2 linked regions of the Saccharophagus degradans 2-40 genome follow. The protein of the gene in region 2 binds, or shares a complex with, the protein of the main gene of each other region. Links are inferred from orthologs where the notes say so. Each region holds a gene or a part of one and is shown on either strand. Other genes may lie near its edges.

Region 1 (4,224 bases), 580 kb from region 2 along the record:
TATCGAGCAATGCAGACCCCAGCCCCACGATGTAGTTAGCCCAATCGGGGTTAGATTGCGAATAAATTGCCGCCACACTGGTTAACACACCAATTTCTTTTAACACACCTACAATTAATAAAATTCCCAAGAAAAACAACAGAGTATCAAACTCGATTTGACGGATGTACTGTAAAAGTTTTACCTGCTCGTTGTGGGTATGCACCACGCCGCCAATCAAAAACATTATCGACAAACCAAACAGGAAGGTAAGTACTGGCGGAATCGAAAAGAAGAAGTTGAATAACATAGTGGAAATAATCGTGCTAAAAAATAACGCAGCAATAACTAAATCCAACGTTTCAAATGGCTTTATCTCAACGTCGTTAGCCACACGCCCCTTAGCACGCACACTAAACAACGCCGCTAACAGCACTACACTCAAAAAAGACGGCACCATAAGCGAAATAAGCTCTAGCATAGTTACGTGACCGCGCATAAACACCATAAGCGTGGTTACATCACCCGTAATAAGCGATACACCACCGGAGTTAACTGCGAACACCACAAGTACAATTAACTTAAGACGGTCTTGCACGCTTAACTTAAAGGCCTGCACCAACCCAATACTTACCAACGTTGCGGTTACGTTGTCACAAATCATGGAAAGCAATAAAGCGAAACTGCCAACCAATAGCACTAACTTGCGTAAACTCAGCTCACTGGGAAACACCCTTTGAACAACATTCTGCACAAACCCTCTAGCATTCAAATAGGCAACAAAAGTCATAGTGGCCATTAAAAATAACCAGAGAGTCGCAATCTCTAGCAGGTTTTCGTTCAAACTTTCTTGCAGCTCTGCCGTTTCCGCACCTGCGTGCGCATGCATAAATAAAACCACCCACGCCGTACAACCAAAAAACAAAGTGGTTTTTGCTTTGTTAATGTGTATCCATTCTTCAAGAACAATACTTAACATAGCAAGAACAACAAGAGCGATAACAAGATAATGAACAAACATAGAAAAACCACGAAATGTTAAATATTGCCAATGCGCATTAGCAATAAGTTGCGATTAATAATGAAAGGGAACGAAAAAGCGGGCCGTAGCCCGCTTTATTTAATCTGGATGTGGCGCTTAAAGGAGTAAGCGACGCACATCAGACAATACTGCAGATAAGAACGTAAAGAAGCGACCTGCATCACCACCGTTAATTGCACGGTGATCGTAAGATAAGCACAAAGGCAACATCTGACGAGGCTCAAACTCTTTACCGTTCCAACGCGGTTTAATATCCGCTTTAGAAACACCCAAAATAGCAACTTCAGGCGCGTTCACAATTGGGGTAAAACCAGTACCGCCAATTGGGCCAAGGCTAGAAATAGTAAAACATCCGCCCTGCATATCTTTAGGCATCAACTTACCATCGCGCGCTTTCTTAGCTAAAGCTACTGTTTCAGCCGCAAGTTCGAACAAACCTTTTTTGTCTACGTCGCGAATAACAGGTACAACCAAACCGTTTGGCGTATCTACAGCCATACCAATGTGGATGTATTTCTTCTGCACAATATGCTCGCCGTCTGGGTGCATAGAAACATTAAAGCTAGGCTCCGCTTTAAGCGCTGCCGCACAAGCTTTTAGCAGGAACGGTAATGGTGTTAACTTCACACCTGCCGCTTCGGCTTCTGCTTTCATGTTCTTACGGAATGCTTCAAGCTCGGTAATATCAGCATCGTCGAACTGAGTAACGTGTGGCACGTTCAACCAGTTGCGAACCATTGCAGCAGCGGTAACCTTTTTGATTTTGCTCATTTTCTGCATTTCGATCTCGCCGAACTGAGAAAAATCTACTGCTGGTACTGCAGGAATACCCGAACCACCTGTAACTGCTGCGCCGCCAGTGCTGCGTTGCTTCATTACAGTTTTAACAAACTCGCGTACATCGTCTTTAGTATGACGCTTACGAGGGCCGGTTGGCTTCACTTCTGAAAGGTTTACACCTAACTGACGCGCTAACTTGCGTACTGCAGGGCCGGCATACACTTCACCAGTAGTGGCAGACACTTCCGCAGGGTGTAACTCTTGCGTGGTCTTCACTGGCTGCTCAACAGGCTTAGCAGGCGCTTGTGGCGCTGCGGGTGCCGCAGCAGGCGCAGGAGCTGCAGCAGGGGCAGCACCAACAATTTCTAATTTAAGCAGTGCCGCACCTTCAGATACTTTATCGCCTTCTTTAACGGTAATGCTTACAACTTTACCGCTAGCAGGTGATGGGATCTCCATGGATGCTTTATCGCTTTCCAACACAACAATGGAGTCGCCTTCGCTAATTTCATCGCCTTCTGCAACGCAAACTTCGATAACTTCAACGTTTTCTGAGCCGCCAATGTCAGGAACATTTACATCGGTCACACCGCCACTTGCAGCAGGTGCAGGTGCAGGGGCCGCGGCTACAGGAGCAGACTCAGCAGGAGCGGCAGCTGGTGCAGCTGCGCCACCACTTACTTCTAACACAAGAATATCGTCGCCTTCAGAAAGCTTATCGCCTTCTTTGATAGCAAAGCTAACCACTTTACCGCTTGCTGGCGCAGGCACTTCCATTGAAGCCTTGTCGCTTTCTAGCACGATAATGGAATCGCCTTCGGCAACCTCATCGCCCACAGCAACACATAACTCGATCACTTCAACGTTTTCGGAACCACCAATATCTGGAACCTTCACCAACTGCTCAGAAGATGCTGCAGGTGCAGCCGCCTCTGGGGCTGGCGCCGCCGCAGGAGCGGCTGCCGGTTCAGCAGCAGGCGCATCAGCTGCGCCCTCTGCTTCAATTTCAAATATGGCATCGCCTTCAGAAACTTTACCGCCCTCTTTAACAAGAATGCCAACCACTTTACCAGAAACAGGCGAAGGCACTTCCATAGAGGCCTTATCTGATTCTAAAACAAGCAAAGAGTCTTCAGCAGAAACGGTATCGCCTACAGCAACACATATCTCAATAATATCTACGTTGTCCGCCCCACCAATATCTGGGACGTTGATAATTTGCTTAGCCACTAACAACTCTCCTTAATTAGACGGTCATTGGATCTGGTTTGTCAGAATCGATACCGTATTTCTTCAATGCGGCAGTTACATCTTTAGCTGGTACTTTACCTTCGTCAGCAAGCGACTTAAGTGCAGCAACAGTTACGTAGTAACGATCCACTTCGAAGAAACCGCGCAATTTCGCGCGAGTATCAGAGCGACCAAAACCGTCTGTACCCAATACGGTGTAAGTACCAGGAATATAAGCACGCAATTGCTCAGAATAGCTCTTCATGTAATCAGTAGAGATAATGAACGGGCCTTCTGCTGCTTCTAGTACTTCGGTAATGTAAGGCTTACGTAGAGCAGCTTCTGGGTTCAACAAATTATGGCGCTGCGCTTTTTGACCATCGCGCGCCAATTCGTTAACGCTTGTTACGCTCCAAATGTCAGACTCAACACCCCAGTCGTCGCGCAACAATTCTGCTGCCGCTTCAACTTCACGTAAAATAGAGCCTGCACCCATAAGCTGAACACGCTTCTTCTTAGCGGCTTTTTTGCCATCTTTCAGCTTGTAGATACCGCGAATAATGCCTTCTTCTGCACCTAAAGGCATATCTGGGTGCTGGTAGTTTTCGTTCATGGTGGTGATGTAATAGAAGACATTTTCTTTGTCTCCATACATGCGCTGTAAACCATCGCGAATAATTACAGCTAGCTCATAGCTGTAAGTTGGGTCGTAGGTGCGACAGTTAGGAATGGTGTTAGCCATTAAGTGGCTGTGACCATCCTGATGCTGCAAGCCTTCGCCGTTCAGCGTGGTACGACCAGAAGTTGCACCTACCAAGAAACCGCGCGCTTGAATATCACCCGCCAACCATGCCAAGTCACCAATACGTTGGAAACCGAACATAGAGTAGTAAATGTAGAACGGTACCATTGGCTTGCGGTAAGTACTGTAAGCAGTTGCAGCCGCAATCCAAGCAGACATAGCGCCCGCCTCATTAATACCTTCTTCAAGGATTTGACCTTTTTTGTCTTCCTTGTAGTACATGATCTGATCGTGATCATGCGGGGTATATTTTTGACCTTCAGAAGAGTAAATACCCAACTGACGGAACATACCTTCCATACCAAAAGTACGCGCTTCGTCTGGCACGATAGGTACAACGTTCGCACCCATGTTTTTATCTTTAACCAAGGTAGAGATAAAACGCACAAAC
Region 2 (4,236 bases):
ACTATCTGCCAACACTTTTGCACCCAATTCTGCGTTGTTACCTTCTAAACGAACAACAACAGGAACCTTAACACCAACCTCTTCCACTGCGCCGATTACACCTTCTGCAATCAGGTCACAACGAACAATACCGCCAAAGATGTTAATTAAAACAGCTTTTACGTTGTCGTCAGAAAGAATAATTTTGAATGCTTCAACAACGCGCTCTTTAGTTGCGCCGCCGCCTACGTCTAGGAAGTTTGCAGGTTGGCCACCGTGTAATTTCACGATATCCATAGTACCCATTGCCAAACCAGCACCGTTAACCATACAGCCGATGTTGCCATCTAGTGCTACGTAGTTAAGTTCCCATTTAGCTGCATGCGCTTCACGCTCGTCTTCTTGTGAAGGATCGTGCATTTCTTTAAGCGCAGGCTGACGGTACATTGCGTTGCCGTCGATAGCTACTTTAGCGTCTAGGCAGTGCAAGTTACCTTCATCAGTAATAACCAATGGGTTGATTTCTAAAAGAGCCAAGTCTTTATCAACAAACATTTTCGCCAAACCTAAAAAGATTTGGGTGAATTGCTTGATTTGAACTGGGTTTAAGCCCAATTTAAAACCTAATTCGCGAGCTTGATATGGCTGTGCGCCAGTCAAAGGATCGATAATCGCTTTTAAGATTTTTTCTGGAGTTTCTTCAGCAACTTTTTCAATCTCTACGCCGCCTTCAGTAGACGCCATAAAAATTACGCGACGAGTAGAACGGTCTACAACTGCACCCAAGTACAATTCGTCAGCGATATCGGTGCAGCTTTCAACCAAAATACGGCTAACTGGCTGACCATTTTCATCTGTTTGATAAGTAATTAAGTTATTACCTAACCACTTTTTAGCGAACTCTTCGATTTCTGCTTTGCTAGAAACCAATTTAACGCCGCCCGCTTTACCGCGACCACCAGCGTGAACCTGAGCTTTAACAACCCACTTATCACCACCAATAATGTCTGCAGCTGCTGCCGCTTCTGCAGGAGTTTCTGCAGCTATGCCTTTAGATACTGGCAAACCATATTCAGCAAAAAGCTGTTTGCCTTGATATTCATGTAAATTCATTGTGATCGTCCGTATGTTGGTTCGACTGACAATTTAAGGATCACGCAATTAAAACCTTGCGCTCGGTTTTTGCACACTTAAGTAAGTTGCAGAGTTAAATCGCCTAGTAATTATTGTCGCGCTCTGCCAAGTCCATCTGTATACCAATTCGCCCAGCAATGCTGGGCGAATAGAAGTATTCCCTTGCTATTTTCTACTTGCGTTTTTTACGGTTAGGCATGTGGATAGCATGACCATGTACCGCTAACGCAGCTTCTTTAACAGCTTCAGAGAAAGTTGGGTGACCGAATACAGTCATACCAATATCTTCTGATGTAGCGCCAAACTCCATAGCAATTGCTACTTGCTGTACAAGGTCTGCCGCGTTCGGGCCAACAATGTGACAACCCAATACGCGATCGGTATCAGCGTGAGCAATCATTTTAACCATACCTTCTGCGCAATCGGCTGCAACAGCGCGACCAATTGCCAAGAATGGGAAAGTACCTACTTCGTAAGCTTCGCCATCTGCTTTTAATTGCTCTTCAGTTTTACCAACTGAAGCAATTTCTGGGTGGGTATAAATTACGTTAGGAATAATGTCGTAGTTCATTACGGTTTTTTGGCCAGCAATGCGCTCTGCAACCATCACACCTTCTTCAGAACCTTTGTGAGCCAACATTGGGCCACGTACAACGTCACCAACAGCCCAAACGCCTGGCGCGCTAGTAGAGCACAAATCGTTAACGTAAATAGAACCGCGCTCATCCAACTTAACGCCGCTGTCTTCAGACAACAAGCCGTCAGTGAACGGACGACGACCAACACAAACAATCAACTTATCGAAAGTTTCTTTCGCTTCGTTGCCGTCTTTATCGGTGTAAGTAACGATAACTTCTTTTTTGCCCTTAGCTTCTACAACTTCGGTGCCAGTTACACGACAGCTTAGACGGATATCTAAACCTTGTTTAACCAAAATTTTCTTCGCTTCGGTAGCAATCTGCTGATCCATCATAGCCAAGAAACTATCCATGGCTTCTAAACAAACCACTTTAGAGCCCAAACGACCCCAAACACTACCTAGCTCAAGACCAATTACACCAGCACCAATTACACCTAAACGCTCAGGTACAGCTTGGAATTCCAATGCGCCAGTTGAATCAACAATTACATCGCCATCTGCTGGTGCAACAGGAATGTTTACAGGGATAGAACCAGAAGCAAGAATTACGTTCTCTGCTTCTAACACTTCTTCTTTACCGTCTAATGCAACGTATTGCACTTTGCGGCCAGCAAGTAATTTACCTGTTCCGTACAAAGAAGTAACTTTGTTAGCTTGGAACAAACCAGTAATACCGCCAGACATCTGCTTAACAATTTTATCTTTACGTGCAATCATTGAAGGCACGTCAATTTCAACGTTAGGCGCTTTAATACCGTGAGATGCAAAACCTTTGTGCGCATCTTCGTAGCGATGAGAGCTATCCAACAACGCTTTTGAAGGTATACAACCTACGTTTAGACAAGTACCGCCGTTCACACCCTTGCCGTCTTTATCTTTCCATTTTTCAATACAGGCTGTTTTCAAACCCAATTGCGCACAGCGAATAGCTGCCACGTAGCCCGCAGGACCAGAACCAATAACGATAACGTCATATTTGTTGGACATAGGATAAACCCCGAAAATACAAAACTTTTGATTTGAGTGTTATTAACACTAATGGTCGAATGTTAACGCTATGCGACACGCCCTAAAGCGTGTCGCATTTTGCTTAAACCTCTAACAACATACGTGCAGGGTCTTCTAGCAGGTCCTTAATGGTAACCAAGAACTGAACCGCTTCTTTACCGTCAATGATCCGGTGATCGTAAGAAAGCGCCAAGTACATCATTGGCAACACTTTCACTTCACCGTTAACAGCCATTGGGCGCTCTTGGATTTTGTGCATACCCAAAATTGCCGCTTGTGGTGGGTTCAAGATAGGCGTTGAAAGTAAAGAACCGAAAACACCACCGTTAGTAATAGTGAAAGTACCACCGGTCATTTCTTCAATACCCAACTTACCATCGCGAGCACGCAAACCGAAATCGCGAATACCGTTTTCGATTTCAGCAATGCTCAAGTTTTCTGCGTTGCGCAAAACAGGTACAACCAAACCTTTATCGGTAGACACTGCACAACCCACATCTTGATAACCGTGGTAAACCATGTCGTTACCGTCGATTGATGCGTTAACAGCAGGGAAACGACGCAATGCTTCAACAGCAGCTTTTACGAAAAAGCCCATGAAGCCTAAACGTGAACCGTTGTGGGTTTTCTCAAACAAATCTTTGTATTGTTTACGCAGATTCATAACAGGCGCCATATTCACTTCGTTAAACGTAGTCAACATTGCGGTATTGTTATTGGCATCCAACAAACGCTCTGCAATACGTGCACGCAAACGAGTCATTGGTACACGCTTTTCTTCACGCAAACCAGTTGGCGCTACAGCGCCGGTAGATGCAGGAGCAGCAGCTTTTGGCGCGGCAGCTGGTGCAGGTGCTGCAGCAGCGGCAGGCTTGTAACCAGCTACGTCTTCTTTAGTGATACGGCCATCTTTACCAGTGCCCTTCACTAACGCTAAATCGATGCCCTTTTCTGCAGCGAGTTTACGCGCAGCAGGTGCAGCAATAACGTCTTCAGATGCTTCGCTAGCAGCTGGAGCGGCTTCGGCAGCAGCTGGAGCAGGCGCAGAACCTGCAGCGCCAGCTACGAATTTAGCGATAACTTCACCGCTTAAAATAATTTCGCCTTCACCTTTAATGATTTCAGCGATAGAACCGTCAGCCGGTGCAACTACTTCGAGCACCACCTTATCAGTTTCAATATCAACAATAAGCTCATCACGTGAACAGGCTTCACCTGGCTGCTTGTGCCAAGTTGCCACAGTACCGTCTTGAACAGACTCCGGAAAAGTGGGTGCTTTAATTTCTATGGTCATTCCAACTGTGTCCTTTGGTTAAGGCTCGTTTAACAAGTAGTGCTATTAAGTGCGACTTAAACGGAAGTGTCCAATGCCGCGTTGATGAACTTATTCTGTTCTTCCAAGTGGGTGCTCATGTAACCCGCTGCAGGTGCAGAAGAAGATGCCCGACCAACGTAACGCAACTCTGCGTCTTCGT

Evidence for each region.
Region 1: the proteins of lpdA (region 2) and aceF are in contact, whole or in part, in a crystal structure (PDB 1EBD), measured with the Geobacillus stearothermophilus proteins. The link is inferred for Saccharophagus degradans 2-40 from one-to-one orthologs. Residues at the interface, in WP_049624544.1 of Geobacillus stearothermophilus: Pro340, Ser341, Asp344, Tyr345, Arg403, Asp406, Val408, Glu431, Ala432, Gly433, Asp438; in WP_033016211.1 of Geobacillus stearothermophilus: Ile130, Ala131, Met132, Pro133, Arg136, Arg140, Glu141, Asn155, Arg157.

What each region holds. Positions count from the first base shown.
Region 1 is NC_007912.1:3,262,115-3,266,338, forward strand. Bases 575-3,475 are described here. They hold aceF (pyruvate dehydrogenase complex dihydrolipoyllysine-residue acetyltransferase), read right to left. Parts: upstream 3,032-3,475; coding sequence 1,118-3,031; downstream 575-1,117. Other genes in these bases: nhaD (sodium:proton antiporter NhaD), read right to left, coding at 575-1,000; aceE (pyruvate dehydrogenase (acetyl-transferring), homodimeric type), read right to left, coding at 3,048-3,475. Also shown: more of nhaD, read right to left, coding at 1-574; more of aceE, read right to left, coding at 3,476-4,224.
Region 2 is NC_007912.1:2,686,614-2,690,849, forward strand. The notes cover bases 514-3,426. They hold lpdA (dihydrolipoyl dehydrogenase), read right to left. Parts: upstream 2,741-3,426; coding sequence 1,286-2,740; downstream 514-1,285. Other genes in these bases: sucC (ADP-forming succinate--CoA ligase subunit beta), read right to left, coding at 514-1,092; odhB (2-oxoglutarate dehydrogenase complex dihydrolipoyllysine-residue succinyltransferase), read right to left, coding at 2,844-3,426. Outside these bases: more of sucC, read right to left, coding at 1-513; more of odhB, read right to left, coding at 3,427-4,055; SDE_RS11050 (2-oxoglutarate dehydrogenase E1 component), read right to left, coding at 4,112-4,236. UniProt on the Escherichia coli protein: Lipoamide dehydrogenase is a component of the glycine cleavage system as well as of the alpha-ketoacid dehydrogenase complexes.